DNA from 3 places in the Shewanella psychromarinicola genome. Region 3 is predicted to be linked to each of the others. Evidence: predicted binding sites of a transcription regulator. Region 3 holds the regulator's gene; each other region holds the start of a gene.
The links. Region 3 encodes MetJ, which represses methionine synthesis genes. Its sites were predicted from a motif close to TAGACGTCTAGACGTCTA; they were not measured.

Region 1: msrA (peptide-methionine (S)-S-oxide reductase MsrA) is a predicted target of MetJ. The motif match lies at 7,716-7,733, and genes of this name have one in related genera.
Region 2: metK (methionine adenosyltransferase) is a predicted target of MetJ. The motif match lies at 8,969-8,986, and genes of this name have one in related genera.

What each region holds. Positions count from the first base shown of each region.
Region 1 covers NZ_CP034073.1:3,833,650-3,844,501, reverse strand. Annotated here, with positions in the region: gene EGC80_RS16760 (bifunctional acetate--CoA ligase family protein/GNAT family N-acetyltransferase) at 1-383, opposite strand, end outside; gene EGC80_RS16755 (efflux RND transporter permease subunit) at 682-3,858, opposite strand; gene EGC80_RS16750 (efflux RND transporter periplasmic adaptor subunit) at 3,864-5,051, opposite strand; gene EGC80_RS22920 (GNAT family N-acetyltransferase) at 5,197-5,526, shown strand; gene EGC80_RS22915 (GNAT family N-acetyltransferase) at 5,539-5,757, shown strand; gene trxB (thioredoxin-disulfide reductase) at 6,003-6,956, opposite strand; gene msrA (peptide-methionine (S)-S-oxide reductase MsrA) at 7,214-7,693, opposite strand; gene astE (succinylglutamate desuccinylase) at 7,921-8,952, shown strand; gene EGC80_RS16725 (thiamine pyrophosphate-dependent dehydrogenase E1 component subunit alpha) at 9,109-10,287, shown strand; gene EGC80_RS16720 (alpha-ketoacid dehydrogenase subunit beta) at 10,291-10,852, shown strand, end outside.
Region 2 covers NZ_CP034073.1:2,011,726-2,022,577, forward strand. Annotated here, with positions in the region: gene EGC80_RS08740 (FMN-binding glutamate synthase family protein) at 1-1,217, opposite strand, end outside; gene EGC80_RS08745 (DUF5610 domain-containing protein) at 1,628-2,260, shown strand; gene EGC80_RS08750 (ferredoxin--NADP reductase) at 2,305-3,054, shown strand; gene EGC80_RS08755 (Dyp-type peroxidase) at 3,348-4,286, shown strand; gene argR (transcriptional regulator ArgR) at 4,350-4,820, opposite strand; gene EGC80_RS08765 (META domain-containing protein) at 5,016-5,504, opposite strand; gene EGC80_RS08770 (hypothetical protein) at 5,627-5,845, shown strand; gene EGC80_RS08775 (GNAT family N-acetyltransferase) at 5,849-6,415, shown strand; gene EGC80_RS08780 (hypothetical protein) at 6,654-7,010, shown strand; gene EGC80_RS08785 (GNAT family N-acetyltransferase) at 7,030-7,653, opposite strand; gene metK (methionine adenosyltransferase) at 7,787-8,938, opposite strand; gene tkt (transketolase) at 9,712-10,852, shown strand, end outside.
Region 3 covers NZ_CP034073.1:1,702,455-1,713,306, forward strand. Annotated here, with positions in the region: gene EGC80_RS07370 (LON peptidase substrate-binding domain-containing protein) at 1-271, shown strand, start outside; gene EGC80_RS07375 (pseudouridine synthase) at 386-1,366, shown strand; gene EGC80_RS07380 (tetrathionate reductase family octaheme c-type cytochrome) at 1,451-2,845, opposite strand; gene EGC80_RS07385 (DUF3373 domain-containing protein) at 2,902-4,614, opposite strand; gene EGC80_RS07390 (c-type cytochrome) at 4,765-5,094, opposite strand; gene EGC80_RS07395 (sulfite exporter TauE/SafE family protein) at 5,412-6,158, opposite strand; gene metJ (met regulon transcriptional regulator MetJ) at 6,234-6,548, opposite strand; gene metB (cystathionine gamma-synthase) at 6,758-7,927, shown strand; gene EGC80_RS07410 (bifunctional aspartate kinase/homoserine dehydrogenase II) at 8,080-10,473, shown strand.

The sequences.
Region 1 (10,852 bases), 2.1 Mb from region 3:
ATCCCGTAACGTTTAGCATATTGCTTGGTGACTTCAAGTAAATTATTGCCTTGCTCGTCGGTTTGCGAGGCCATGCCTGAGGCCATAATAATGGCCACTTTGCAGCCAAATTGCGCTAAACGTTCAACGATACTGGGGACTTTTAGCGCATTAGTACAAATAATGGCGAGATCTGGTTTGATGGGTAGCGCTTCAATATTGGGATAAGCCAATACCCCCATCACAGCAGTGTACTTGGGGGTGACCGGCATAATGGGTCCAGAAAAACCACCCGAAAGCAGGTTTTTCATAATGGCTTTACCCGCACGTTTATTGCCGTTAGACGCGCCAATGACTGCCACAGACGTGGGTTTAAATAGAGCATTAATGCTACGTTGACTCATAGAAAGTGACCTTAGCTGGCTGGCAATAAGCACGGTGATTAAGGTTAGATTAGCATAATATTTTGTGGAATAACGTTAAAGACACTATTTTTACGCGGTCGTTATTTTGTGAATAAAACCAATTACTCAGTCTGTCTCTAGTAATCGATTAAAGCATCATGAAATAGTGTGCAGGGCTTAGCTTCAAGCTAAAAATTCGTCTTAGATAGAATAATAGACAACGGCCATAGAAAGCGGTAATAAAAAAGGGCCAGTTAAGGCCCTTTTTCATGGTTTTTGCTACAAGTAACTAATACTGCTAGGTTGCTGTTGTTGCTGATGAAGGGACCGGGACGTAAATATTGATGATCTTGCGGATCATTGTTTTACCGTCTTCAATAGCAATGTACAGACAAGGGATGAGGCACAAGGTTACGACTGTTGCAAACAGTACCCCAAAGGCTAATGATACCGCCATTGGGATCACCATTTGAGCTTGCATACTGGTCTCAGCCATAATCGGCACTAAACCAATAAATGTCGTCAATGAAGTTAACATTATTGCCCTAAAGCGTCGGCAACCCGCATTGAGCACAGCTTCTTTCATGGCGACGCCTGCTTTTCGGGAATTATTAACATAATCTACCATCACTAACGAATCATTCACCACCACACCTGCCGCCGCGATAATACCAAAAATGGATAAGACGCTTAAATCAATGCCTAAAATGATGTGTCCCATGACGGAGCCTATGATCCCAAAAGGGATAACTGACATGATCATAATTGGTTGTATATATGAGCGCAGTGGGATAGCCAACAAGCTATAAATCAGTAATAGCGATAAAATAAAGTCACGCATTTGGGTGTCAGCACTGTCTAATTGCTCTTGAATACTGCCCGAAACCTCACTGTGTACTCGTGGATACTTGGTCAGTAATTCTGGCATAAAGTTATCACGGATATCTTTAGCCAATTTAAACGGTTCAGTTTGCTCTGCATCAACATTGCCCCATACGTTAATCGTACGGTTACTGTTTTCGCGGCGAATACTATTAACCCCTTGAACTACCTTAATTTCCGCCACTTCAGATAAGGGTAACTCTGCACCTTGTGGGGTGTTAATCATCACGTCTTGTACCAGTGCGATTGAATTGCGTTGTTCTTCTGGATAGCGAAGCATCACTTTGATCTCTTCACCATTTCGAATAATACGCTGTGCTTCTAAGCCATAAAAACTGTTACCCACTTGCGAGGCAATATTGGCTAAGGTTAAGCCTAATGCGTTGGCTAACGGTTTTAATTGGAACTGCACTTCCTTTGCACTTGACTGACGGCTGTCATTGACATCGCTGACGCCTTTAAGAGATTTAAGCTTCTCTTTAAGGGCGAGTGAAGCGGCAACTAATTGGGCTTCATCTTTACTTTCAAGCCTGAAGCTAATATCGCCGTCTTCACGACCACCACCCATTAGGCTGTCGCGGATGTTAAAGGATTTTACACCTGGAATTAATGGCATGGCTTGTCGCCATAATTCAGCTAATGCGAAAGTGTCCATCGGTCTCACCGAAGGGTCGACTAATTTTGTCATCACTTCAGCGGTTGTTTGCCCTTTAAGATCGACCTGCATGTCAGAAATCATTTTCTGACCGTACTGTTGCTCTATCTTTTTATCGACATCATATAAGGTTTTCTCAATCGCCAGAGCGGCCGCAAGCGTCGACTGTTCTGATGCATCGACGTTCATTTCAACCGTAACCCTTGGGAAATCGTGGGGGATTTTTGGCTGACCAATAAAACGCACCACACCACCCATATAGAGTCCAACACCGATCAGGATCAAGCTAATGAACAACATAATGACCGCATAACGATATTCAACGGCTAATTCAAGGGAAGGGCGATAAATAGAACTAATAAATCGGCTCAAACCGCGGTCAACTTTTCCTTGAACAAAATTGACGCCGTTACGCAGCCAATCTACTGGATTTTTTGAACCGGGTTTAACCACGGTAGGTTTTTTCATGTGGGCTAAATGCGCGGGTAAAATTAATTTTGATTCTATTAGCGAAAATAACAAACATAAAATAACAATAAAACCAATGGCTTGCCCAAATGCTGATGACGGACCATCATCAAGGGTTATGGGTAAAAAGGCCGCTATTGTTGTTAGCACCCCAAAGGTCGCTGGCATGGCAACTTTTTTAACCCCACGAATAACACTTTCAATACTTTGGCCGTGTTCTTCTGATTCGCTGTGGGCACTTTCTCCCATAACAATGGCATCGTCGACCACGATCCCCAGTACTAAGATAAAGGCAAACAAGCTGATAACGTTAATGGTGACATCAATAAATGCCATTGGCATAAACAATAAGGTGCCTAAGAAACATACTGGTAGCCCCATCATCACCCAAAACGCTAATCGAACTCGTAAGAATAGTGCCAACATAATAAACACTAATATAGAACCCGTTTTCATGCTGTCGAGCATTAATTGCAAACGACCGTCTAAGTAGTAAGTCATGTCGACCCAAGGTTCAAGTTTTACGCCTTGTGGCAATATATTTTGCTGTTTATCGACAAAAATATTAATGGTTTTGGCAACATCTGTAATACTCTGGTTTTTAGCGGCGCCAATGAAAAAGCTAACTGAATTTTTACCATTAAATTTTGAGTATTGGATGCCTTCTTCAAAGCCATCATTTACGGTGGCGATATCGCCCAATAAAATCTTAGTACCATCATCTAAGGTCAGTAAAGGCAGTTGTTCAAACTCGTAACCCACATAGGCTTGATTCTGAACGCGTAAATTAATGTAACCATTTTCAGCTTTAATTTGCCCCGCAGACATATTGCGTGAATAGCCGCGAACCGCATCGGCAACATCGTTAAAGGTTATGCCAAACTCCCGCAAACGGTCTTTACTAACTTCAATACCAATTTCATAACTTAAGCCGCTATAGTATTCGCTAATGTTAACCCCAGGCAGCTGCATGATTTCATCATTAATCCGCTCGCCCAAGTCTTTCAGCTGCTTTTGATTTAAATCACCATATAGGCTTAAGTACATTACCTCTTGCCTGAATTTAATTCGCTCAACTTTTGGGGGCTCCATGCCGCCAGGGAAAGTAGATATAGAGTCAATTTGAGACTTGACTTCATCAAGTACCACTAGTGGGTCATATGAGTCTTCAACCTGAAAGTAACCCTGAGCCATATTACGGTTTGAATAGGTAATAACTCGTTTTAAACCTTGAACACTTTCTAATGCTTGTTCAATTTTAATGGTAATGCCTTCTTCCACTTCTTGCGGCGCAGTACCGGGGTAAACAGCGCTAAATTGAATCCAGTTAATTTCAACGGCAGGGAAGAACTGCTTTCGAATAGTATTGGCGGTCAACAGACCACCGAGTATGATAATGATCATCAGTAAGTTTGCGGCCACACTATTGCGAGCAAACCAGGCGATGATTCCTTTATGAGTATCTGCCATGATGATTATTTACCTTCCATCGCAAGTTCTGTTTGCTCTTTTTCTACAGACTCTTTTTGCAGAATCTTATCTTCTGGCAGTGCCAGTTTCATGCCTTCTAATGGGTAATCAAGCGCTGATGTTATCACTTGCATTCCTGATTCAAGCCCTTCAGAAATAACCACATTAGCACCTTCTTGGCGGATAATTGTGACGGGTTTATAACGCAGTTTTTTGTCTGCATCCATGACGGCAACTAAGCCATTTACTATCAAATGACGGGGGATAATGGTCACATTACCGGCATTACTGCCTTCGATATGAGCGGTGACATAGGTGCCAAAACGTAATTCATTCTTATTGGTGTTAAGCCCGTAGGGATCGTCAATTTCTGCAACCAAATAGGTCATACGACTTTTACTGTCTACCACGCCTTCACTGCGGACAATTTTTCCTGTCCACTCTTGTTTACTTCCGGCAAAATTGCCCACTAATTGCACTTCAGCATGGGTGCCTTTGCTGTCTAAATATTGCATATCTTTATCGGCTAGTGGTAAGCGGATCTCAGCTGTATCTGTATTGTAAACATGGCCAATTTTACTGCCCGTAGTCATGTATGCACCTAAACCGATTTCTCGACTGGAAATGAGTGCATCATACGGTGCGCGGATCACGGTACGTTCTAAATCACGTTGTGCGCGTAATAAGCCTGCTTCAGCACTTTTTAGCTTTGCTAACTCTTGGGCTAATTGCGGTTTCCGCAAACTGAGAGCCGTTGGCTTGCTGCTGGTAATTTCCGCCCATTCTCGTAAGGCAACTTCGCCATTGGCTCGCTCTTGAACCATATTAGCTTTGGATGCGGCAACATTGGCCTGAGCATCTAATAAGCCTGCTTCATAATCGCTAGGGTCTATTTTGGCAAGAATATCGCCTTTTTTAACAAAGCCGCCTTTGACGAATGCATCGGCTAAATAAATAATTTCACCACTTACTTGCGACACGAGTTCGGTATCGTATTTGGCGGCCACAACACCATATGAACTGACCGAAAAGGTCATCGTGTTATACTCTATTGCTTCAACCGACACTAAAGGAGTGTTATCAACAGCGGGCTTTTCTTCTGGGGGCTTTTTTAACGCAGAGAAGCCAACTAAACCGGCTATTCCAATTCCTAATACTATGATTGGTAATATGATTTGTTTTTTAGTCGCCACAATCCTTCCTCTTAATATCCGAATTTTTTTGCAGCAAATTGCTGTGCATACTGCTAATAGTTTTTTCAGTGGTATATGTTAATCGATATGTATATTGTTTGTTGTTTCATTGTGTAAACTTGTGTGTCAACCCAAGGAGAAAAACATGTTGGTCGCTAATACCTCTAGATTACAATTATCATTAATAACCCTTGATGACAGCGCATTATTATTTGAACTCGACCAAGACGAACGGGTGATGCATTTTTTAAATGGAGGACACAAAACCACTCAACATCAGATTGATACGGTGATGATCCCCAGATTGGCTCAATATTTAAATCCAGCCAAAGGCTGGGGATTATGGAAGGTACAGGCATTAACGTGCGCTGACAACGACAATCATGGCTTAAGCGGTGCCTATTTGGGCTGGGTGTTAGTCAGACCAATGCATTTTTTTACCCAAGCACAGCCGCATAACCTTGAATTAGGGTGACGATTTAAGCACATAAGTTGGGGCAAAGGTTACGCAACAGAAGCGGCCCAAGCTGTCATGGACGTGGTGAGTGCAGTAGATGAGGTCACTCATGTCAGTGCCGTGGCGATAGAAGAAAACTTAGCGTCTATCGCGATCATGAAAAAACTCGGGATGACCTTCCAACACAAAAGTATTCATCGAGATCCATTAGGTGATACCGAAGCAGTGTTTTATCAAAAAGAAGTTTAAAAAGGCATTTAATTTATTATAATTTATCTAGATTAATGGCATAAACCTAACAGAGTAACGCCAACTGCGTTGCAACAAGTGACAAGGGAATGACCATTAACAAATGTGGCACCTTTATCTGGCATCCGAGCGGGTACCGGATAAAGCACCTTGAGGCCTGATGGGTATAAAGCGATGTAAATCATTTATTAGTTAATAAAAAAGAGCAAACGAAGCTGCTCTTTTTTTAGCGTTAGCGAGGTAGATTACTTTTGCGCGTCTAAGAAACGCTCTGCATCTAATGCAGCCATACAACCGGTACCGGCTGATGTGATAGCTTGACGATAATGTTGGTCCATTACGTCGCCACAAGCATACACGCCTTCAATGCTAGTTTGAGTCGCATTACCTTGTAAGCCACTGTTTACTTGTAAGTAACCATGACTCATTTCTAATTGGTCAGCAAAAATACCCGTATTTGGGCTGTGACCGATGGCGATGAATACACCCGCAACGTCTAAATCAGTTACTGAACCGTCTTTAGTACTTTTCTTTTTAAGACCCGTTACACCCATTTCGTTACCAGTGACTTCTTCAAGTGTTTGGTCGAGATGTAAAATGATATTACCGTTAGCCACTTTGTCCATTAAACGGTTGATCAGAATTTTTTCTGAACGGAAACTGTCACGGCGGTGAACCAAGTGAACTTCAGAAGCAATATTGCTTAGATAAAGTGCTTCTTCAACCGCGGTGTTACCACCACCGATCACTGCAACTTTTTGGTTACGGTAAAAGAAGCCATCACAAGTCGCACACGCTGACACACCGCGACCCATAAAGGTTTCTTCAGAAGGAAGCCCTAAATATTTAGCTGAAGCACCAGTAGCAATAATTAATGCATCACAAGTAAATTCGCCATTATCGCCTTTTAAACGAAAAGGGCGCTCAGTTAAGGTTACTTCGTTGATGTGGTCAAAAATAATTTCAGTATCAAACTTTTCTGCATGTTTTTGCATGCGTTCCATTAATGCTGGGCCGGTTAAGTCTTCTGCATCGCCTGGCCAGTTTTCAACTTCAGTAGTCGTGGTTAATTGCCCACCTTGCTGCATGCCTGTGATCATCACAGGTTTTAAATTAGCACGTGCAGCATAAACTGCAGCGGTATAGCCGGCAGGGCCAGAACCTAAAATTAGTAGGTTAACGTGACGAGCTTCACTCATGATTTTGTTCTCCGATAACATGCCCTAAGCAATATGAATGAGATTGTATGGAATTTACTACGGCGGGTAAAGTGAAGTTGAGTGTAAGAAATCGATTGGGGTTATCTATTATGTCAATAACTGGTTCTAGGCAAGCGAACTAGCCTAAAGCGAATCACTTATTGTAAAAAGTAATATTTACCGATAAATGGAGCTGTATTCAGTTATAAGCAGGGCAAATTTAAATTATAAACAGCCCCTATATCTGCTCAACGGGATTAATAAACCAAGTGACATGTTGGTAAATTATTTTTTTCTAAATAATTTTGATGATATTCCTCGGCAATGTGAAATGTTTGTATTGGTACAATTTCGGTCACAATATGACGCTGTCCCCATTTACCACTGCGCGCTAGCGCCAGCTTAGAGCTTTCAGCTTCGGCCTTTTGCTGTTTATTGTGGAAAAATATAGTACTTCGATATTGGGTACCAATGTCGCCGCCCTGCATATTTAACATGGTTGGATTATGGTTCTGCCAAAACACGTCCAATAAATCGTCAAAACTGACTACTTGCGGGTCAAATTCAACTTGTACCACTTCAGCATGACCGGTTGAACCGGTTTTGACTTCTTTATATGTTGTCGCACTGTCTTGGCCACCCATGTAGCCACAAGTTACGTTACTGACGCCGTTAATGTCACGGAAAAAATATTCAACACCCCAAAAACAACCTGCACCAAATGTTGCTAACGCCATGACATACCCTTAAAATAATTTACAGAAGTCTAGATGGCTATAATTGTGTTGAATATTGAGATGTTTTGCAAGCAAACTTTTATTAATAAATAAATCTAACATATGCCACCAATAAAATAATGTTTGCCTATGTTAGAATCCGCCGATAAAAACAGGCAATTAATGTTAAGTGGTGCACAATGGCTAACTTAATCATGCCGCATAATAAAGCATACAAGGAGTTGTTTGTGTTATCTAATCTACTGAAAGACCAAGATTTTTTAGCTTACACTTTAGCCAATCCCGACAAAATAGATGGCTGTTTTGATTTTATGTTAGGGACACATACTCATGTTGATGTACTCGACACGGGTGTCATTGTGTTTACCCCGAGCCAAAATTCGACCAAAGACATTGTACTATCCAGTGCTATCCACGGTAATGAAACCGCGCCAATTGAAATGTGTAATCAACTTATTCATGATTTGTTGAGTGAGAAAATCATCGCTAAACAGCGGTGTTTATTCTTAATAGGTAATCCTGCGGCCATCATTAATCAAACCCGTTTTATTGACGAAAACATGAACCGTCTGTTCAGTGGTGCGCACTCAAAAGGTGAGGGTTTAACTCATCCAGAACGTCACCGCGCCAAAGCATTAGAGCAACATGTCGCCGACTTTTTTAACGCCAATAGCGACCATCAACGCATACATTACGATTTACATACCGCCATCCGTGCGTCAAAGCATGAAAAATTTGCTATTTATCCATACCGCCCAGGGCGAGCCTTTAGCGCGGAGCAAATCATGTTTTTAGCGACATGTGGTGTCGATACCATGTTGTTTCATCATGAACCCACAACGACGTTTAGTTATTATTCGTCACAGCAATTTCAAGCAGATGCCTTCACGGTTGAATTAGGTAAGGTGATGCCATTTGGGCAAAATGACATGAGTCGTTTTACTCAAACTCATACTATGCTTGAAAAGCTGATCACCGAAACTGCGTTAGCGCCTGTTGAGTTCGACTCTTCCAAGGTCAACTTATATAAGGTGTCTCGCTCGATCAATAAGCATGTTGAAGACTTTGCCTTTAGCTTTGCCGGTGATGCCGAAAACTTCAGTGCCTTTAGTCAGGGCGAAGTGCTAGCAACCGAAGGTGGTGTAGAGATTAAAGTAGAACACCCTCAAGAAGCGATTGTGTTTCCTAATGCGAATGTGCCGATAGGGCAGCGTACAGTGTTATGTTTAGTGCCTGCACCGAATGAGTCAATCGTATAGCCGTAAAGCAATATATACATGTTAATCGTGAGTAAAATGCATTTACTGTTAAAGTAAGTATTGATAGGTAGTTTACGTTAACGTAATGTCTACTTGCATAGTATAAATAGAGCCGTGTTTATATTGAACATGGTTCAACAATAACAAGAGCATAATATGAGCAACGCACCACTGACCAATGAAACAGTGCACCGTGTCAGCTTCTTAGACAAAGCGTCATTGCACATCCCCATTTTGCGTATTTTGCAAGCCGATGGCACCACGTATGAAAACGCGGTTTTACCGGTAATCGACAAGGCTCTGGCTGATAAAATCTTTGATACGTGTATTTTTACACGCGTATTAGACGAGCGTATGTTGGGTGCACAGCGTCAAGGGCGTATTAGTTTTTACATGACCTGTACCGGTGAAGAAGCCTCAATTATAGGCAGTACCGCCGCGTTAGATAAAGATGACGTCATTTTGGCTCAATATCGTGAACACGCATCATTGCGGTATCGCGGTTTTACGACTGAACAATTTATGAACCAAATGTTCAGTAACGAAAAAGATTTAGGTAAAGGTCGTCAAATGCCGATTCATTACGGCAGCCGTGAACTGAATTACCAAACGATTTCGTCACCATTGGCAACCCAAATCCCACAAGCCACAGGTGTGGCTTACGGTATGAAGTTACAAGGTAAACGTAACGTGGCCATTTGTTATTTTGGTGAAGGCGCCGCGTCAGAAGGTGACTTCCATGCTGGTTTAAACATGGCTGCAGTGCTGAAATCGCCGACGATTTTCTTCTGCCGCAATAATGGTTATGCCATTTCAACACCAACGGAAGAACAATACTCCGGCAATGGTATTGCCAGTCGTGGAGTCGGTTACGGTATGCACACCATTCGTGTTGACGGTAATGACATGCTTGCGGTGTTAGCGGCAACTCAACAAGCTCGTGCCTATGCACTTGAGCACAATGCACCAGTATTAATTGAAGCGATGACGTATCGCTTGGGTGCGCATTCTTCATCTGACGATCCATCGGGTTATCGTTCAAAAGATGAAGAGGCCAAATGGCAACAACACGATCCAGTTAAACGCTTTAAATTATGGATGATCAATAAAGATTGGCTCACCGAAGCCGATGAAGCCAAATTGTTCGAACGTTATCGCGAAGAAGTCCTCGCCGCGGTTAAAGTGGCTGAAAAGTTACCTGTTCCGAAATTAGACGAGATCATCGAAGACGTGCTTGATAAACCCACTCCAGCATTGAGAAAGCAGCTGAAAGAGTTGAAAGAGCATATCAATAAGTATCCAAAAGCCTATCCAAAAAGTGCAGGGAGACTCTAAACCGTGGCTCAAATGAATATGTTACACGCCATTAATGAGGCGCTATCAATAGCCATGACTGCCGACGAGCGCATGGTAATTTTTGGTGAAGACGTTGGTCACTTCGGTGGGGTATTTCGTGCCACTTCGGGCCTGCAAGAACTATTTGGGCGCGACCGTTGTTTTAACACGCCGTTGACTGAACAAGGTATTGCGGGTTTTGCTAATGGCTTAGCCTCTTATGGTATGACCGCGGTTGCTGAAATTCAGTTTGCTGATTATATCTTTCCTGCATTCGATCAAATCGTTAATGAATCAGCAAAATTCAGATACCGCAGCGGCAATCAATTCGATGTAGGTGGGTTAACTTTCCGCACACCTTATGGTGGTGGTATCGCAGGTGGTCATTACCACTCCCAATCACCTGAAGCGTATTTTACGCAAACGCCAGGTTTAAAGGTGGTCATTCCGCGTAATCCTGAACAAGCTAAAGGTTTGTTATTGGCCTCTATTCGCGATCCAAACCCAGTGATTTTCTTTGAACCTAAACGTTTGTATCGAGCCTCTGTTGGCGAAGTGCCAGCTG
Region 2 (10,852 bases), 310 kb from region 3:
GCAAACATATTTCCACGGGCGGAAGCAATAAAATCGGCACCAGTGGCTAATGCCCATGCCACATATGAGGGTATGATCATTTTCCCCGTAGCAATAATTTTAATGCGTTGCTTAAAGCCGCGTTCATTCAGTAAATCAACCAGTAACGGTAAACTCTGTCGTAGTGGTAAGCCCACATTATCCATCAGAGCTTGTGGCGCTGCGCCTGTACCGCCATCGGAACTGTCTAAGGTAAAAAAGTCTGGTGCATGCTCAATACCACGGCGCTCAATTTCATCCAGGAATTCGGTTACCCAAGACATATCGCCTAACACAGCCTTAATTCCTGTTGGTTTGCCGGTAATACCTCTTACCTGATTTATCATATCGACAATGTCAGCTACGTTGTTTAATTCAATGTGTCCATTGGGGCTAATTGAGTCTTGTCCCGCTGGGATCCCGCGAATAATGGCAATTTCTTCAGTCACTTTTATGGCGGGTAAAATACCACCTTTACCGGGCTTAGCACCTTGGCTTAACTTAATTTCAAACATTTTGACTTCAGGATGCGCTGCAATTTCGGTGAGTTTTTGTGCGTCTAAATGGCCTTGAGCATTACGGACACCGTATTTAGCTGTGCCTATTTGAAATACTAAATCACAATGACCTTTTAGATGGTAAGGGCTTAATCCTCCCTCGCCAGTATTGAGCCAACAGCCTGCTTTTGCTGCGCCATGGGATAGTGCTGTAATCGCTGGACGAGACAATGCCCCAAAGCTCATTGCTGATATATGGCAAATTTTCTCGGTTATGTAAGGGTGATTACAATCGGGGCCAATGGTGACAGCGATGGTTTTATGGGTGTCATGATCATTGATGGGGAATGCTGAGTTCATGAACATTACTGCCCCCGGTTTATCTAAGATCTGAGTAGAACCAAACGCAATGGTGCGGTCAACATTTTTAGCGGCGCGATATACCCAACTGCGTTCGGCGCGATTAAATGGCAGCTCTTCGCGGTCTTGGGCAAAAAAGTATTGTCTAAAAAACTCGCCTTGTTTTTCTAGAATATACCTAAAACGGCCGATGACAGGGTAGTTATGCCGAATGGCTTGTTTAGTTTGCAGTTTATCAGCGATAAACATGTAAATTACCGCAATGAGCAAGAACCAGAATAACATTAATAAAAGACCAGAAAAAATATCTATTCCCCACATAAACCAATGTTGTTGCAGCATATTTTTGTCCTTAATTAAAATTCAGTGTGAGAGACTCAGTATGGGTGATAATGATAAAATTAATCTTATTAACTAGCCATATTAGCAATAACCAATACGAGGTAACTATATCGTTACACTTTTGACCTCGTTATCAAACGGTTTTCTTTTGCAGTAGTAAGGCATTAATTGATGCGATTGTGATGCGTTGAAGCTTACTTTTTCAATTTAGCGGTTATTGCTAATGTACACATTAACGCTGTTATTTGGGCTATCCTTTACATTATCGTTATGCAATATAGGCCTTTAGTTCGCCATTAATATCGTAAGGGGGTGAATGAGATGAATCGTTATATTTATCTATTATGACTTCAGAGATTCATTTTTTGGTCGATATTTAGGCTATCTATTATGCTAAATGAGAAATTATTATGGATGTTAACAATGCGGCTTCAACTAATGCGACCCCTGCACTAGAAAGTAAAAGCACTTCAACCCGTGCCGCCACTTCGTCAACTCAAGCCGCTTCCAATAACGCTAGCTCAGCGGTCAACTTATCCACCAAAATATCAGCGAGCCAACTCAGTCGTCAAATAATGAATAACAACATTCTGGCAGCACAAGAGGAAGTGAGCATTGCTGCCGGTGACAAGTCCATGGCATTACTTTATCGCGCCGCGATTGAAGCCATTAACGAAGAGCTTGCACCAATGCGAGGAGAAAACTCAGTCCAAAAGAGCCTTGCGAGTGGGGTGGATTACTCGCCAGAAGCAACTGCTGATCGTATTGTTAGCTTTGCAACAGCGTTTTTCTCTGTGCATCAACAACAAAACCAATCTATGGTGCTCGATGAACAAGTTGACAGCTTTATGCTCAAAATTGGAGATGCAATCGATCACGGCTTTAAAGAGGCAAGTGATATTTTGTCTGGTTTAAAAGTACTAGAGGGCGATATTGCTGCTGGTGTTGATAAAACATATGAGCTGATACAGCAAGGGTTAGCGCAATTTAGACAGGATAAGTCGACTAAAGATGGATCACAAAGCGTGACTCAAGCTACTTAGTCTCTTATGATTAAGATAGGCTTTCAGCGATAAGGATAGTGACTATGTGGACAACGGGTAAGGTAATTGAGCGCATTGATTGGAATGATAAATTATTCTCATTGCGCATCAAAGCCGATGTCGAACCTTTTATCGCAGGTCAGTTTATTAAGCTCAGCCAAATGCGTGATGAAAAGCGTGTCGCGCGGGCGTATTCACTGGTAAATTCTCCAGGTACGGATTATGTCGAAGTGCTGGCGGTGTCGGTAGAGGATGGGCAATTATCTCCAGATCTAAAAGCATTAAACCCAGGAGACACCATTGAAGTGACGCCCAAAGCGACTGGATTTATGACCTTAGATGAAGTGCCTAACGGCGTATTGCAAGGCAAACATTTGTGGTTCTTTGCTACCGGTACCGCTGTGGGTCCTTTTATCTCTATGCTGGCAACGGCAGAACCTTGGCAACGCTTTGAAAAAGTCGTATTAGTTTATGGTGTCAGGTTCGCTGAAGATTTAGCTTATTTAGCAACCATTAACCAGTTTATTGAACAACATCCACAGCAGTTTGTGTTTATTCCGATTGTGACCCGTGAAGACTATCCTGAAGGGTTATCGTGTCGCATTCCTGATGGCATTAGCAGCGGATTAATTGAACAAAAAGCGGGGTTAGGGATTAATGCAGAACATTCTCAAGTGATGATCTGTGGTAACCCAGGGATGATAAGTGACGCTCAAATAGCCCTAGTAGATAAAGGATTAGCCAAAAATCTTCGACGTGCTCCTGGGCAAATAACGGTCGAAAAATATTGGTAATAGTATCGTAAATGAGAATGCAGTGGTGGCCCTGCTCGCCATATTCACAGACAGTATGATAATAATTGTAATGAATGATCAACCTCTTACCTGACCCAATATGAGTACAATATCGATTACAAATCAGCTAAATGTGAGTACACTTCGGGTAATGTATATTGAATTAAGATAAGCTATTAATTAGCGGAATTGATAAAAGAAGCTATTGGTTATCTAATGACTACTTAATTACATCAAAGCGTTAAGTTATAACCATTTAGGCCGACATAAAGTATTAAGGTAGATGAGTTAATATGGGTAACCAAGTTATGCCTCGTGAACAGTTAGGGATTTGCGCAGAAGGGAATTTACACAGTGTGTACTTGATGTTTAATGCCAATGACGGTGTTGAAGATCAACTACGTCCGTCCATTGCTAATGTGGCGCAATACATTTACGAACTCACGGATCAGTATGCAGACAGTGCTTTTAATGGCTTTGTGGGTATTGGGGCCAATTTTTGGGATACTTTTTATCCAGAAGCTCGTCCAGCATTGTTGAAACCTTTTCCTGCAATGAATGACGGTAATCGTGATGCTCCCGCGATGGAATATGATCTGTTTGTTCATATCCGTTGCGATCGTTATGATATTTTGCATCTTGTTGCTAATGAAATTAATCAAATGTTTGAGGATTTGGTTGAGTTAGTCGATGAAGAGCGCGGTTTTCGATTTATGGACAGTCGTGATTTAACCGGCTTTGTTGATGGTACTGAAAACCCTAAAGGGCGCCATCGTCAACAAGTTGCGCTCGTCGGTGATGAAGATCAAGACTTTGTATCTGGTAGTTATCTACATGTGCAAAAATACATGCATAACTTAAGTAAATGGCATCGTTTACCACTTAAAAAACAAGAAGATATTTTTGGTCGAACCAAAGTTGATGATATTGAGTACGAGTCAGAAGATAAGCCATTAACCAGCCATACGAAACGAGTCAATTTAAAGGACCCACAGGGTAAAGCATTAGAGATTTTACGCCAAAGCATGCCATATGGTTCGATTAGAGAACAAGGGCTAATGTTTCTTTCTGTATGCCGTACACCTGATAACTTCGAAAAAATGCTCCGCAGTATGGTGCACGGTGATGGTCATGGAAATCATGATCATCTAATGTCGTTTACTAAAGCGTTGACTGGGTCGTCATTTTTTGTACCATCACTGGATTTTTTAACTCAATTTGATGATGTGTAAACGCCGATCCTAGGCAATAAAAAAGCAATGCCATGGCATTGCTTTTTTATTGGAACGGTTTTTTTATTCACTATAGTTGAATAAGGATCTAACCGTTTCGAGAGTATCATCAATAGTTTTTATGCTTGCTGGGCAAATAAAAATAGTATCATCGCCGGCAATGGTACCTAATATGCCTTCTGGTTTGCCTATTGAATCGAGCAAACGTGCAATTAATTGCGCTGCACCTGGGCTGGTTCTTACCACAATCATGGCTTGGTTATGGTCAACATCCAGTACTAAATTCTTAACTGGACTACCCGCAGTCGGAACGCCTAGCTCGGCAGGGAGGCAATACACCATCTCTTGCTTAGCATTTCGAGTTCGCACAGCACCAAACTTGCTGAGCATGCGAGAGACCTTAGATTGATTAATATTACCGAATCCTTCGGCTTGAAGCGCAATAACAATCTCGCTTTGGCTTCCAAAACGTTCTTCTTTCAGAATCGCCTTAAAAGTTCGAACGAGCTCATCCTGATTTCTTGTCGCTGGCATAGTGATAATTCATCTTATAGTTGTTATTCAAAAAACTAGCATATTTTGAATATATTGGCTTGTTAAGTCAAGAAAGAATCAGATTTATTGAATAAAAATTCATTTTACAGTGGAACTTTAAGCTGACACTTGGGTGAGTAATAAGTCTACCGACTTAAGTGAATAATTCACAGTATTGAGGTTATAAACTATAAATTAATAGGGTGCAGTATTTAAAGAGGCTTTATCGGACGACTCGTTATATAACGATTCTTTGTATAACGATCGTGGCGATGATTGTTTTGTTAGTACCAATAGCGTATCACCCTTTTCAGACAGCAGATTGAGTTTGCCTTTTGAGAAATCAATCTGTTGTACCTGTGCAATAGCGTGCATCAAATCCGCTTCTTGGGCCATTAAACTATCTACACAAGCTTTCATAGTTGAACCCGACGGTGCCATTTGGAGTCGATTTCCTTGTTGATTGTAATGACCAAAAAATTGATTACAGCTGTTATTGCCGCTTAACTCACCATTTTGGGCAAAAACTAATTTTGCTGGGCTATTATTAATGGTAGGAGTGTCAAGGACGACTTCTACATGCCAAGTACCAATTAATTGTTCATTTGAGACAATTTGAGTGTGGTTTTGACAAGCACTAAGGCCTAAAAATATAACGGTGGCGCCAAGAATATGCTTTATCATGCGAAGAGAGTTCCAAATACGAAAAAATTGCCGTTATTCTACTACTTGAAGGTGAGTAAGAGCGTAAATAATTGTAATTTTTCGGATTAATGAACATTATTTAACGTATTAAAGAGTCTAAAATGATCAAATTACTCAAAGTGTTGCATATCGTTGGTTTAATCATGTTGCTGGTGGGCGTAGGATTATATTGGCAAAGTGATATAGGCCAGCAAGTCAGTGGTATATTAGTCATTGCCTTACTTATTGGTGTGGGGACATTAATTATGTCTCCGCTGCCTGTTGCGCTAGTGATAGAATGGTCTAAGAAACAATCTCCCAATTTAGGGTCAAAGGAATAATCATTGTCATTTATTATCCGTAAGGCGTTATTAACCGATGTTGCTGCTATTGTGCAGTTAGAACGTGCTCATGTAGATGATGAGTTGCTAGGTTCAAATAACCAACTTCATGCTCATTCACTCAGCAAAGGCGAGGTGATACAGCTTATCAATCAGCATTGGTTTATCGTGGCAGAAGAGCAAGAGCAAATCATTGGTTATGTGATGGCAGCCAAATGGTCCTTTCTTTCCGCGCAACCATTGTATCGCCATATTATTCAAAAAATTAAGTTTACCGATTTAGAGGGACAAACTTTATCGACCACTAATTCATGCCAATATGGGCCGGTTTGGATCCAAGAATCAAAACGTGGCAAAGGAGTATTTTCGGCGTTAGTCACTGAATTAAAAAAACAAGTAAGCAATACCTTTCCATTTATGATTACGTATGTCGCCGCAGACAATGCGCGTTCATTAGCCGCACATCAACAAAAAGCGGCGATGACAGAGATTGATCAATTTAGTTTTGAACAACGTGATTATTGTTTACTGGCCACTGCCACTGCCACTGCCACGGTAAATGGTATCTGATCAATTGTGTCGTTAAGGTGGTTATTTAACGTCAAGGCGGTATAAGGGATGGGATATATCGATAAAAACCGATTTATTTCAAGTCTGCAATATCAAACTGGCCATTGGCTTTGCTAACAAGGGACATTGACGTGTTAGTTGTGGCCCTATTGTCAGTCAATGCAACACCGATAGCAGGACAAAGAGTTGTTTGATTATCGTTTGCTATCCCGAGCTGAGGTTATTTATTAGGAATATTATGAGTACTGACTTTGAAACCCTTTTTTTACCTTACCTTGGCTTAAGGTTATCGGCGTTTGACAATATGAAGCTGATTGCTGCGGTATTGACTGACGCGAGTGAGACGTTTGAGTGTGTTGCAGCTGATTTACAAGATGAAGATGATCCACAGTTGCAGCAGTCGGGATATTTTGTGTGCTGGCAACAAACGTGGTTATTTTGTGGGGTAACCAATGATTACCATGCAGCGATTACATTGTTTACCCAAGTCGAGCGGATTAATAAGGCGTCAATTTGTGTCAAAGTGGTGCCAGTAATGACCATGCCGCAAGTATCGTTTATGTGTGTTGAAACGGCTCATTTTGATCATTGTTAATGAGCCTATCACCCCGTATTTATGGCGCTGTCACTTCAGCGTCATGGAGTTGCATTATCACTAATGGCCGTTGCTCACTGTGATATCGATGATATAACTGCATTATCTCTGCCGGTAACCTAGCAAACGCACTCGGGTCTATCACCATAAAGTGCTGCCGTTGATATAAGCCAATTAACCAGGGGTGGGCAAATAAGAAGCAATGTCTACTCGTTAATTTGGGCGCGATAAATTGCAATAACTGACTTGAAAGTTGTTGGCCACGATAGTGAGGATGGACTAATAATCCACTTATCAATTGATATTGGCCTATCGGTTTAATTCTTATTGCGGCAACGATTGTTTGCTGATTTAAGTCTGTGCTATCTGTGCCAGAAGAGTGTAGGTGATGAATCACTGCAACCGCTTCTTTTTGGGCTAATCGAGCATAAGGCATATGCTGACGATAAAATAATTTGAGTGCAGACCACGCTTTTATAGCAGAAAGTTTACTGGCACAGTGCTTGATAGCCGTGAGTTCAATCGCAGTCGGATTAGTTGCAGTCGGATTAGTTGCTCTTGGGTTAACCGCAATGGATTTAGTCGCAACAGATGGCTGGTGGTTTGCCGTTATCTTTGTGTCTAGCCAAGTGGGGTGATACATAACGTGAGCCATTTGTGAGATCAAATAATAGTCTAATAAATCAGATAAAATAAAACCGCCAATGGCGGTTTTATTTTTGATATCGTTTTGCTTAGCCTAAAGTCGCTAGGCTAAGACGATATGCGTTTCTTCATTATAGCCCAGCATCAGCCCGAAGGATTTCAGCTTTATCTGTCGCTTCCCAAGGGAATATATCGCGACCGAAATGACCATAAGCAGCGGTTTGTTGGTAGATTGGACGTGCCAAATCTAGCATTGCCGTTAAGCCATATGGACGTAACTCAAAGTGTTGACGAATCAATTTGATTAACACTTCTTCAGACACTTTACCGGTACCGAATGTTTCAATACTGATAGATGTTGGCTCTGCCACACCAATGGCGTAAGACACTTGAAGTTCACAGCGATCAGCAAGGCCAGCCGCAACAATGTTTTTAGCCACATAACGTGCAGCGTAAGCGGCACTTCGATCTACTTTAGATGGGTCTTTACCAGAGAATGCTCCGCCGCCATGACGGGCCATTCCGCCGTAAGTATCTACGATAATCTTACGTCCGGTTAAACCACAATCACCAACAGGTCCACCAATTACAAAGCGACCGGTAGGATTAATAAAGTATTTAGTGTCTTTATTTAACCATTGTGCCGGTAATACAGGCTTGATGATGGTTTCCATTACCGCTTCAATCAAATCAGCTTGTTTCACGTCTTCACGATGTTGCGTTGACAATACAATCGCATCGATACCGATGATTTTGCCATCGTCATAGGCAAACGTTACTTGGCTTTTCGCATCTGGGCGTAACCAAGGTAGGGTGCCATCTTTACGCACTTCAGACTGACGCTTAACTAATTTGTGCGCGTAAGTGATAGGTGCAGGCATCAATACATCGGTTTCATTGCTGGCATAGCCAAACATTAAGCCCTGGTCACCCGCGCCTTGTTCAGCCGGATCTGAGCGATCAACACCTTGATTAATGTCTGGTGACTGTTTGCCAATGGCGTTCAGTACAGCACATGAATCTGCATCAAAACCCATATCCGAATTGGTGTAACCGATTTCGCGCACGGTTTTACGGGTAATTTCTTCAATATCTACCCAAGCAGAAGTGGTGACTTCGCCGCCCACTAATACCATACCGGTTTTAACATATGTTTCGCACGCAACACGAGCTTTTGGATCTTGCTCAAGTATTGCGTCTAATACCGCATCAGAAATCTGATCGGCGATTTTATCTGGATGACCTTCTGAGACAGACTCAGAGGTAAACAAGTGCTTTGCCATAATAGGAAAATCTCGTTGGTTGCATTTGAATATACGTCTAGACGTCTATTTTAGTCGAAATCGAATCTGATAACACCCCCCCTATACGAATTTAACTTTATAATTGTGCAGTGATGCATGAATATTTTATATTCAAAATAACTATTTTTAGCTTCGTTGCTAATTAACTGATTGATTATAAATAATTTTAGATGTTTTTATGGTTTTTTATAATCACTTTAGTGCCAAAAATTGAACAATATCAGGGTTGATTATTAGGCTTTAAATGGCGATATAAGGTTATGTTTGACTGATATGGCGCTGTTTTCAAGCTTGACTGTCAATAAATAATGACTTAGCTCATCAATGCCCTTCATTGGTATTTGAGCATATGGCTAGGTACTAGGTCGCTTCGCTGCTTGATGCTATAAAATCTTAGCAGCGAAGCGGTCCCTATTCCTGAGATGACAAGCGGTGACGAGCGATATCAAGAGATGATAAGCCACGAGCCTAGGTGCTAGACCGCTCTATCCGTGAGCGCAGCGTTCGCTTGTTATCTCTTGTTATCGTTTCTGAAGCTGTCCCTAGTAGGACAGAGTCCGCTCCTAGCAGCCGCAGGCGCTCTATTCCTAGACCCTTGAACTGGGTCAATTCTGGACATGCACAATCCTGTCTTTCGAGGTCGTTTGGGTATAAATATGCAATGTGAGAAATTTTAATTTGCGTCACATCGCCTAGTAGGGGAAAATATGACTTCACAATTGTCAGCTACTCACAAACAAGCAGGAGAGAGCATGTCATCTCGTAAAGTACTCGCTAACGCCATTCGCGCCCTAAGTATGGATGCGGTTCAAAAAGCCAATTCTGGTCATCCAGGTGCCCCTATGGGTATGGCTGATATTGCCGAAGTGCTATGGAATGATTTTCTAAAGCACAATCCAACTAATCCTAACTGGGTCGATCGCGATCGTTTTGTACTATCAAACGGTCATGGCTCTATGCTTATATACTCTTTACTGCATTTATCGGGTTATGAATTGCCAATTGAAGAGCTAAAACAATTCCGTCAATTACATTCAAAAACCCCTGGTCATCCAGAATATGGTTACACCCCTGGCATTGAAACCACAACCGGTCCTTTAGGCGCGGGGCTCAGTAATGCTGTTGGTATGGCAATTGCTGAAAAAACCTTAGCGGCTCAGTTTAATCGCCCAGGCCACGAGATTGTTGATCACTTTACCTACTGTTTCTTAGGCGATGGTTGTTTAATGGAAGGTATTTCTCACGAAGCCAGTTCATTAGCGGGCACATTGGGTCTTGGTAAGTTAGTGGCATTTTGGGATGACAACGGTATTTCTATCGATGGTCATGTTGAAGGTTGGTTTACCGACGATACGCCTAAGCGTTTTGAAGCCTATGGCTGGCATGTTATTGCGGGTGTAGATGGTCATGATCCAGACGCTATCCGTGCTGCAATTGAACAAGCCAAATCAGTCACTGACAAGCCATCGATGATTTGCTGTAAAACCATTATTGGTTTCGGTTCGCCTAACAAATCGGGTAGCCATGATTGCCATGGTGCACCATTAGGTGATGCTGAAATCGCCGCGGCTCGTGAGTTCTTAAACTGGCCACATGCTCCTTTTGAAATCCCATCTGATGTTTATGCTGGTTGGGATGCTAAGCAAAAAGGTGTGGCCAATGAATCATTATGGAATGAAAAATTTGGCGCTTATCAAGCTGCATTTCCAGAACTCGCTGCAGAATATGATCGCCGGGTATTAAAAGGTGATTTACCTGCAGATTTCGAATCTAAAGCACAAGCTTTTATCCAACAAAGCCAAGATAAAGCTGAAGGTATTGCCAGCCGTAAAGCATCGCAAAATGCCATAGGTTTCTTCGGTGCCATGTTGCCAGAATTACTCGGTGGTAGCG
Region 3 (10,852 bases):
TGCGCTACCTTGCGCTAATTGGTGCGATGAGCCCATCGCGGGTGAGTTTGAAATTATCAGCGCCGCACTTGAACAATTTTATCAAGTGAATCCGGATTTGCTTGAGTTGTACTCACAAGTACATTTAGAAGATGCCACTTGGGTTAGTCAACGTTGGTTAGAAGTTTTACCTATGTATAACCGGGATAAGTTGATTTTAGTTGAACAACCTAATTGCCATAAGACCATGGATTTTGTGCTGCAATTACTCAAGTCGCATGTGGATGTATAACGCTTATATTGTGTTATTTTCCTAGCGATAATTAAGATACAATCTAGATTCGGCCTGATAAGATAACACTAACATTTTGTCTTTTATCGTTATCTTTATATAGCCAAGTTATTTATGCCTAATTCATCAAATTATATCGCGGGTCACGTTCTGTCTTCTTGCCAAACATCAAGCGCTGCCATTGCTGCTCAGCCATCCTATATTGTGTTGCCACGTACTAATGAGTTAGCAGGCAAGCAATACCACACTGTGATTGATTTTTTGATCGATCATTTTAAACAAATTGATCCCAGTGTGTGGCAACAAAGGATCGAAGCAGGCAAAGTACATTGGCAGCATGGCGGGTTAATTGGTATTAATACTGCCTATCAAGCGACCCAAAGAGTGTATTACTATCGGGAAGTGGTGGCTGAAACTAAAGTGCCGTTTGTTGAGCAAGTGCTGTATCAAGACAGCAACACTATTATTGTCTATAAACCGCATTTTTTACCTGTGACCCCAGGCGGTAATTACGTTAACGAATGCTTGGTGCATCGATTACGTATCGCCACGCAAATTGACACTGTAGCACCCGCCCACCGGCTAGATAAAGATACGGCAGGGGTGATGTTAATGACGCTGGATCCGCAAACGCGGCATGCATATCACCAGTTGTTTTTAGATAACAAGATTACCAAAGATTATCAGGCCATCGCCAAGTTAACTCCACAGCTATTAGCACAGTTAGCCGATAATACTTGCACCTTGCCCATGCATTGGACCGTTAAAAATCGTATCGTTGCGGCTACCCCCAGCTTTACCATGCAGGTGGTTGAAGGTGAGGCTAACAGCCATTCTGAAATCAGTTTAGTGGCGGTAATGGGTGATTTAGGCTTGTTTACATTAAGCCCAATCACAGGTAAAACTCACCAATTACGAGTGCATATGCAGAGTTTAGGTATGCCGATTTTAAACGACCGCTTTTATCCGATATTACAGCCTAAAGGGCCTGATAATTTTGGCAAGCCGTTGCAACTATTAGCGAAACGGTTACGGTTCACCGATCCTATTAGTGGTATTGAACAAGACTTTGAGTGCCAAGGATTGGATTTTTAGCTGACTTTTTAGCTAATAAAAAACCGCCATCGTAAAAGTCGATGGCGGTTTTTTTGTTTCAGCTTATCGCATTTCTAGTCTGTTCTAGTCTGCTTTAGTGTGTTTAATACCTTTGCGGTTTTTCATTGGGTCGCCATCATAACCAAGGGCTTTCCAGTCTAAACGCTCGCCTTTGTTATGACAGTCATTACATTGTAATGCCTTGTCTTTTGGTGACACCATGTGGTTGACACGCCACCACATTACGGTTTCAACAAAACCATGATTACCACTGTACTTGAGTCCTTTCTCTATCATGGTTGGGTTAGCTTCCATTCCCAGTTTTGCGGCTAAGTCCCAATCAAATTCACTCCAGTAGCCACCTTCACCGTAAATTTTAGGCGTCAGTAAGATGTTGAGTTCAGTGTCATAAATTTGTTTGCCTGTATGCACTTTAAATGGGTAGATTTTGGCTTTAGGATCGTTAATATCACCTAATGGATAAGCTAATTTAAGCACTTTAGCTGGGTCCATTTTGTCGCCAGGCATGTAAGCATCGGCGTAGCCATTAAACCAAGCATATTGTGGTTTCACGTCTTTTTGCCAAATAAAGCTACCTTTCTTTTTCATATAGGTGTGCTTGCCGTATTGATCTGTCGTTACAGGAATATCTTGACCTGCGGTTGACCAATCCCAACGCATTTTGGTGGTTAGATTTTTAGCAAATGATGGAATATGACATGTCTGACACGCCACGGCTGCTGTATGAGTGTTCAGTCTTTTATTTTGATGTGGAGCTGCATCATGGCAGTTTTCACAACCAATATGATTTTCACCACCTGGCGATACTCCCATCGCATTACCGGTAATTTGATGATTTTCGGTGACATGACAAGTTTGGCATTGGAAATCGTTACCATCGGTGTCCATGTGCACATCGGTGGCTTTGTCTGGGTAAGACATGGAGGAGTCTAAATCGCCATGTTTAACACCATCACCGCCGCCGCCGTAAAAGTGGCAACTGCCGCAATTATCGCGCACTGGTGCACCCACATTTTGTGCTACGCGGGCTAAATTGACTCTTGCTAAGGCCTCGCCGGCACCAACAGGGTCTTTTATGTAAGTACCAGTCGTGTCGTGACAGACTAAGCAGTCCACTTTGCTCATGTCTTTAAAGTCGAATGTAGAATCTTTCCAACCATAACCCGCATGACAACTGGTGCAGCGCGGTTCATTACCCGCTATCGACACACAAAAATTGTTGATGCTGTTTTTCTTTCCTCTCTTAACGGTGCGACCAGGTAATTCTTGTTCCAATTCCCAAGTCCAATGTGAAGACTTCATAAACTCTTCAGCATGTTCTTTATGGCATGTTAAGCATTGTGTCGTCACTTCAGGGCCATTGGCAAAAGGCCCTTTCAGCGCCTCTTTATGGTCAAATGCAGCCTGCGCGCTACTGCTTAATAACAGTAATACAGCCAGTGCTGATAATAGTTTCATGATGTTTATCCTTACCCCTGAGCTTGTGCTCAGGGGGGCCAAGTTAGAGATTTAAGTTAGAAGTTAATCGTTAGTGAAGCATTAACGTCATAGGCGGTGTCGACCACTGGCAGCATGGAGTAAGCGTTACCGGCAATCACATCGTCAACTTTCAGAGGTGAACCTACTGGTGAGCCACTTCCGGTATATTCATAGTCGTAATACAAACCGGCTAACTTGATAAACATTTTTGGATTAATATCAAAGATATAATAGGCTTCGGCAACATGACCACGGGTGGCTAACTTACTGCCAATAGGGTCATCTTGAGCTTGGGTGAAGGGACTCCAGTATTTAGAACCGTAGTTATACTCCAAGCCGAATTTACCGTATGGTGCAGGTATTTGCATACCCACATAAATGCCATAGCCATCTTTGGTGTCACTATCAACCGTTTCTTTTGGTACCATAATAATTTCTGTACCCGTGCTGTTAAGTTCTGCTTCAAATACTGCATCGCTTAACATGCCACCGAACAAACCTGCATTACCGTTAGGTTCTGCACGAGTCCAACCGAGTGAAGCAAACACTTTCATGTCGTCATCGGATTCATAGGCATAACCTAATCCACCTAAATATATATCTCCAATTACACCACTAGGCTGTACTCGGGTGACGAAGTTAAAGTTGTCAAACTTTTGCATGTCTTGATACATGGTTGGGGCAAAGATACCCGCGAGTTGAGTTGGGAATGCCATGGTGCCTGTGAAGCCATCATTGACATCTTTAGCGCCGAATAAAGTGAACTGCAAGAAGTGGTTACCGTCGTTGATAACGTCGATATTAAAACCACCGAGGTGAGTGTCTTTGGTGATGATGTCACCAAACAATTCGCCATTGCCGTATTGCGACTCAAAGCCTTGACCATAGCAAAAACGCACGGTTTGGCCTTCAATGCCGGTGATATCACCCAGATTGTAACCTAAGGTTAGGCCATCGAAGTTGAAATTGACTAAGTGACCTGATGGCGTGCCGCCTCTGAGTTCATTTTCACGATAATGACTTGGTGGGCCGTACGTTGAGGGGCGACGTCCGATAGAAAGGTACGTGCCGCTACCGTTAATGTCTTTCCAGTTAAAATAGGCGCGTTCTACTTTTAATTCATCACCACTGGTGCTGCCGCTACTGGTGCCGTCCATGGTGAATGAGTTCCACGAGTCAAACACTTTAACCCCGCTAGAGTCTCCCCAGCTCTTAAACATGGTCAAGCGTCCGGCAAAGCTGACGTTATCCCATACTTTGGCATTAATGTTTAGGCGCAACCGCGTGGTATAAAATATATCGTTATCAATATCTTGTTGAGTTTTTTGACCTAACAGCATTGGCATAACGCCATTTAGCGCACCGCTTTGAAACGCGCTGGCTAAATCAGGGTTAGCCATCATCATTTGGCCTAATGGTGAAGTGGCACTATTAGGATCGCCAAATACTCCTGACATGGCTTTAGCGCCAAAGTCAGAAAAATTGACATTCATGGCTGGGTTCCAAGTGACATTTTGATAATGTAATGAATGTGCTTTGGTTCTAAAATCACCTGTGATTGCGACTCTATCTAAGGCAGTATGACGCTCGGTTTTGTCAACCCGCGAGCTTAAGTAGTCAAGATCATCGGTAACGCTAGCAAGCTGTTGTTTCAGGTCGGCAATTTTTTGTGAATCAGTGTCTGCCGCTAGACTTGCACTACTCATAAAAAGAGCGTTGGCAACTAATATTGAGATGAGAGTTCTCATGGTATTTCTCCCCGTTAATTGCCAAATGGTCAGTTCAATTTGGCAATTTTTTGGTGTAAGTTTCCCTGAGGCTAAGCCCCACTATTTTTTTCGGTTTGTTTATTGGCTGATATTTTCGCTTAGGACGAAAAGGTGCTCAGCATTGATGATTTAACCGCAGGTTGCTGGTTGGTCTGAATCAGCTGCGTGATCATACAAAAACTGTTGAATGTCTTTCAGGTCTTTTTCTGATAAGGCTTCAAAAATGGCGGGTTTAGCTTTGTGCATATCACGGGTAAAAAATCGATCCCACTGGCTCATGGTTTTTGTCATTGGAGTGAGTTCTACGCCTTCACTATTGACACTGTGGCACGCTTTACATTCTTTTTTGTACAGGTGTTTGCCTTTTTTAGGGTTACCACCATCGGCTGCCATTACTTGGCTACCGAGTGATAATGCAATGGCGATTGCGATACCAACTTTAACGTATGTGTTCATCATTTTATCCTCTATAGAGCTTTTTTATGGTTGAAGCATTAGCAACATGTGATCATTTCTTTGCTGTAAAGAATGTTACCTAAAAATAGGTATTGTTAATTTGAAGTAGATCATATTCATGAGAAAAATCTAATTGAAAAAAAGTTAATTGAAAGAAATCTAATGAACAACTGTGATGCAGATCTATTGTGCAGAGGATAAAATTTTGTTAGGTAACATGGTACTAGGTAGTGATAGATGTTCGGCCACATATAAGAATGTGTTGTTGTTTATGTCTGAATCGTATGCGATAAAAAAAAGGGGCTGTTAATAGGCAGAGATTAATTAGCAGAGATTAATGTGTTGACCGACATGATGACCAATATTGTTGCGCTAATGCTACATAATATTAATGTCGCCATACGGGTTTTTTCTTTATCGATGCGGCCAATTAATCGGCCAGCGACAAGGTAGCCCGCAATCACTGAAGGCAATAACAACAGTGATAACCATAAGTGCTTGAGCTCAACTAAGCCAACAACAGCTAGAATAGCTAGCGCAATTAATGAGCTAAAGACAAAGAAGGCTGATAATGCGGCTCGAAATTGACTGGCATCTTTGTCTGCAAGCAATATAGCCATTGGTGGACCTCCAATGGCAGCGATATTAGCAAATATGCCCGAAAATACCCCGGCGATAAATAAACTGCTGCGATTTATTGGTGCGGTAACGCGATAGGTACTCAGGATCACGGCAATAAACACAATAGCCGCAATAATTAAGCCTAATATGGGTTGGGGCGCAAACAATAATAATCCAGCACCTAAGAATCCCCCAGGAATACGGCCTAATAGCGCATATTGCAGACCATTAAACTGTAAGTGTCCGCGCTCTCGAAAAAGTGTCATGGCAGAGATAGCAAAACCCATGGCAATAATGGGCACTGGGACTAATTGAGGATTAACAATGTACAGCAGCGGGCTGGCAACAACGGCTAACCCAAAACCAATTAAGCTTTGGGTTAGTGCGCCAAAAAACACGATAACTGATGCCAGTATCAAGGTTGTTGGATCGATAAATGGCATCATAAATTCTCGTTAACAACATCACTGCTTCTTAAAAGGGCAGTTTAACAGTTTGTGAGGTAATCACTAACCAGTGAATTATTCGAGCTCTTCCCACTCGATCCCCATATCATCCATTAATTTTTTCGCTTCACTTGGAATGCTGTCAGGTTGATCTTTTGATAAATCAATATCATAAGGCAAAGGTTGACCTGTGTACGCATGCAAAAATGCTTCGCACAGCAGTTCACTGTTGGTTGCATGACGCAGATTGTTTATCTGGCGTCTGGTACGCTCATCTGTCAGTATTTTTAGTACTTTTAGAGGTATAGAAACTGTTATCTTTTTTACTTGTTCACTTTTTTTGCCGTGTTCGGCATATGGGCTGATATATTCGCCATTCCATTCAGTCATTAACTTACCCTTAACGATAAATACGGTGCAGATTTTAAACCGTTACACTCTCTAGTCAAATTATTGCGAATATTTAATCTCGATGCAAATAGATTTCTTGATGTTTAGACGTCTAAGCGTCTATTTTTGTTGACGGATGAAGATCTCTTCGGTAGATTTAGACGTCTAGACATCTCTTTGTGTGTTTGTGACATTTTTAGGAGTCAATTATGACTAAGCATCAAAGCGCCACATTGGCCGTTCGCCAGGGTATTGAAACAGACACACAGCATGGCGCCATAGTGCCCCCAATTTATTTATCAACCAATTATTCCTTCGATGGTCACAACAATCCGCGCGAGTTTGATTACAGCCGATCGGGTAATCCGACCCGCTGTATTTTAGGTGAAGCGCTGGCCAAACTTGAGCAAGGCGCTACAGGTGTAGTGACCTGTACTGGCATGGCCGCCATTACCTTAGTGACTAGCTTACTTGGTCCAGATGATTTATTAGTGGTGCCGCATGATTGTTATGGTGGTAGTTATCGCCTATTTACGCATTTGGCTAAAAAAGGTCAATTTAAGTTGTTGGTTGTTGATCAAACTGATGCACAAGCATTGAACCAAGCCATTGCCCAAAAACCGAAAATGGTCTGGTTAGAAACGCCATCGAATCCACTGCTGCGGGTGGTCGATATTAGTGCTATTAGCCGAGCCTGCCATGACGTCGGTGCGTTAGTGGCGGTAGATAACACCTTTTTATCGCCAATATTACAACAACCCTTGTTATTGGGTGCTGACATCGTTATTCACTCAACCACTAAATACATTAATGGTCACAGTGATGTGGTGGGTGGCGCTGTGGTGGCTAAAGATGCTGAAGTGGGTGAATTATTGCATTGGTGGTCAAATACGTTAGGGTTAACGGGATCTGCTTTTGACAGTTACTTAACCTTGCGTGGCTTGCGCACTTTAGCGGTGCGAATTCGTGAGCATCAGCGTAATGCGCAAAAAATTGTTGCGTTATTGAGTGCCAGTGCTGTGGTGTCCAAGGTGTATTATCCGGGATTAAAAGACCATCCTGGTCACGACATTGCGGCAAAACAACAACAAGGCTTTGGCGCGATGTTAAGCTTTGAGTTGTTCGGTGGTGAAGCTGAAGTGGAGGCATTTTTACAGGCATTATCCCTGTTTAGTATTGCGGAAAGTTTAGGCGGAGTGGAAAGCTTAGTCGCTGTTCCGGCCACGATGACCCACAGAGCTATGGACCCACAAGCAAGGAAAGAGGCTGGTATTAAAGAGACTTTATTGAGATTATCGGTTGGCATTGAAGATGCTGAGGACCTTGTGGCCGACATTAAAGCTGGCTTAGCTGCTGTTAACGCGATTAAATCAGCTTAATTTGGCTTAAATTAGCTTAATTCGAGTTTAAGTTAGCTGTGGTTTTGCCCAAATTAAGTAAAATAGTAAAAATATGCACTTGCAACACTATTCATTTCAAAATAGAAGTCTAGCAGTCGCAACACAAGTCGTAGTTGTTTAAGGAGTCAGTAATGGCGCGAAGTCATTTACACAAGTTTGGTGGTTCAAGTTTAGCGGATGCAGATTGCTATCGCCGTGTTGCACATATTCTTCTTACACATGGTCAAAGTGATGATTTAGTGGTGGTATCCGCCGCCGGAAAAACGACTAACTTTTTATACAAATTACTCAGCCTGCGTGACAGTAGTCAATTGTGGCAAGAGCAACTACAAATTCTGATTAGCTATCAACAAACGTTAATTGAACAATTATTATCCAATGAACAAGCGCGAGACTTGCGCGAACGTTTGTCTTCTGACCAATCTCAGTTAGTCAGTCTGTTATCCTTAGAGCAACGCAATGATTACCAATTTAATCAAGTGGTGAGTTTTGGTGAACGTTGGTCCGCGCGCCTGATGGCGGCTTTGTTACGAGAAATGGGGGTGGCAGCCAATCATGTTGATGCTTGCTCTATTCTTGTCGCTGAGGAAGGGGCTGTACCTAATATTTTAGTGCCGCAGTCGCGTCAGAAAGTTCAAGCCTTATTGGCGCAGCATCCACAACAACGTTTAGTTATTACCGGTTTTATATGTGCTAATCGTCAGGGTGATACCTTATTATTAGGCCGTAATGGTTCAGACTTTAGTGCGACCTTGATTGCCAGTTTAGCCGACATAGAAAGAGTGACAATTTGGACTGATGTTGAAGGGGTATTTAATGCTGACCCGAACAAAATTAATGACGCAAAATTACTAAAGAGTATGTCATTAGCGGAAGCGGATCGCTTAGCGCGATTAGGTTCGCCAGTATTGCATTCTCGTACCTTACAGCCATTGTTTAATACGGCAGTGAGTTTAGCTGTACGCTCTAGTTATGCCTCACACACAGATTTTACCTTAATTGCGCCACTGAGTTCATCAGCGAGCGCACCGGTAATCACCAATTTAAATGAAGTGCTGTTGTTTAGTTTTAAAATGAACTCAGATATTGAGCCATTACTGACGATTTTAGATAAAGCAGGCATCACGCCGTTAGCTTATTGGTCGTTGGCACAGCATAAGTTTGAACTCGCCCTTACTCTTGAAAGCCAGAAACAAGTGCAATCTTTGCTTACTCGGTACCGCAGTGAATTTGCGATTGAAGAATTGAGTACCCAAACTGATTTAGGCCTAGTGGCGTTAGTCAGTGCTGATGCTCACCACTTTAGACGCAGTTTTGCCCGACTACTGAGTCGTGATGCGAAACCTATTTATCAAGATGCGTTAAGTTTAGTGACCTTAGTGCCGCAAGCTCAAGTGAGTTTATTAACCCAGAAAATACATCGCCGTTGTGCCGGTCCAAGAATGCGCATTGGGGTGTTATTGCTTGGGGTGGGTAATATCGGTGAGGCGTGGATTGATTTATTTAAACGGGCTAGCCCAACATTAAATAGTGAACTTGAAGCCTCTGTTGAGTTAGTGGGTCTAGTGGGCTCGAAAAAAGCGTTAATCTCCAATGACGGTATTAACCTTGAACGGTGGCAACTCGATTATCAACAGCAAGGCATTGAATGGGATTATGACAAACTGTTTGAGCAGTTAGCACTATTATCATGCGATGAAATTGTTGCATTAGATATCAGTGCTAGTGCCGCCTTAACCTTACAATATCCACAGCTGTTTGCCCATGGTATCCATGTGGTGAGTGCCAATAAATTAGCCGGTTCTGGGCCATTGCCATTTTATCGTGAATTAAAGCAGCAATTAAGTAATCGTCGATTATTTTGGCGTTATAACGCCAGTTGTGGTGCAGGTTTACCTATTCAGCATGCGTTAAATGACTTACGCAATAGTGGCGACACTGTTGAGGCCGTTGGTGGTATCTTTTCTGGCACCTTGTGTTGGTTGTTTGAAAATTATGATGGCACTAAACCCTTTTCTGAATTAGTGCTTCAAGCTCGCAGTTTAGGGATTACCGAGCCGGATCCCCGTGATGACTTATCGGGCCGTGACATGCAACGGAAACTGCTTATTTTGGCCCGAGAAATAGGCTTGGCGGTAGAGTTAGACTACATTAGCCTTAGTTCTTTGGTGCCTAAAGCATTAGCTGAGTTGTCACTTGAGGATTTTTTGGATCGTATCAGCGAGTTAGATGATGATTTATTGCAACAATATGTAGCCGCTGCCGAGCAAAACAAGGTACTGCGTTATGTGGCTTCACTGGATAAGGTCGAAGGCAAACTACAAGCGGAAGTAGGCTTACAATGGGTTGATAGCAATCATCCTTACGCTAACTTAACCCCAGGTGATAATGTGTTTGTTATTCGCAGTGCATTTTATCAAGGTAACCCTTTGATTATCCGCGGTCCAGGGGCTGGGCGTGAGGTGACTGCAGCGGCGGTACAGTCGGATTTGGTGCATATTTGCAAAGACCTTTTGCAAGAGTAGGTTTGTTGAGGAAGACCATTGTTAATGGTCTTTTTTTGTCATTCTTTATGATTTAGCTTTGATGGCCTGCGGCCACTAACGTCGTGGCCCTTCGCCCTATCTTATTACAAAGAGTGAAAATGCTAACGCTTCTGATAGGCAAAATGCCTGAATGCCTTGAAGCACATGGTCAATGATGTTCCCGACATCATAATGACATTTCCAATATCCATATAGGTCAGATGTGCGAGAAAGGCCTGTCAGGCTCACGCATTCCTTTATAAAGAGTCTTCAACGGCCTCAATGTTATTGAGTCCTGCAACCTTTAGATAAAACACCTCAAAACCAGCCTTAAAAGCTCTAATCATAACAAGCAATTAGCATAAATATTGTACAAAAA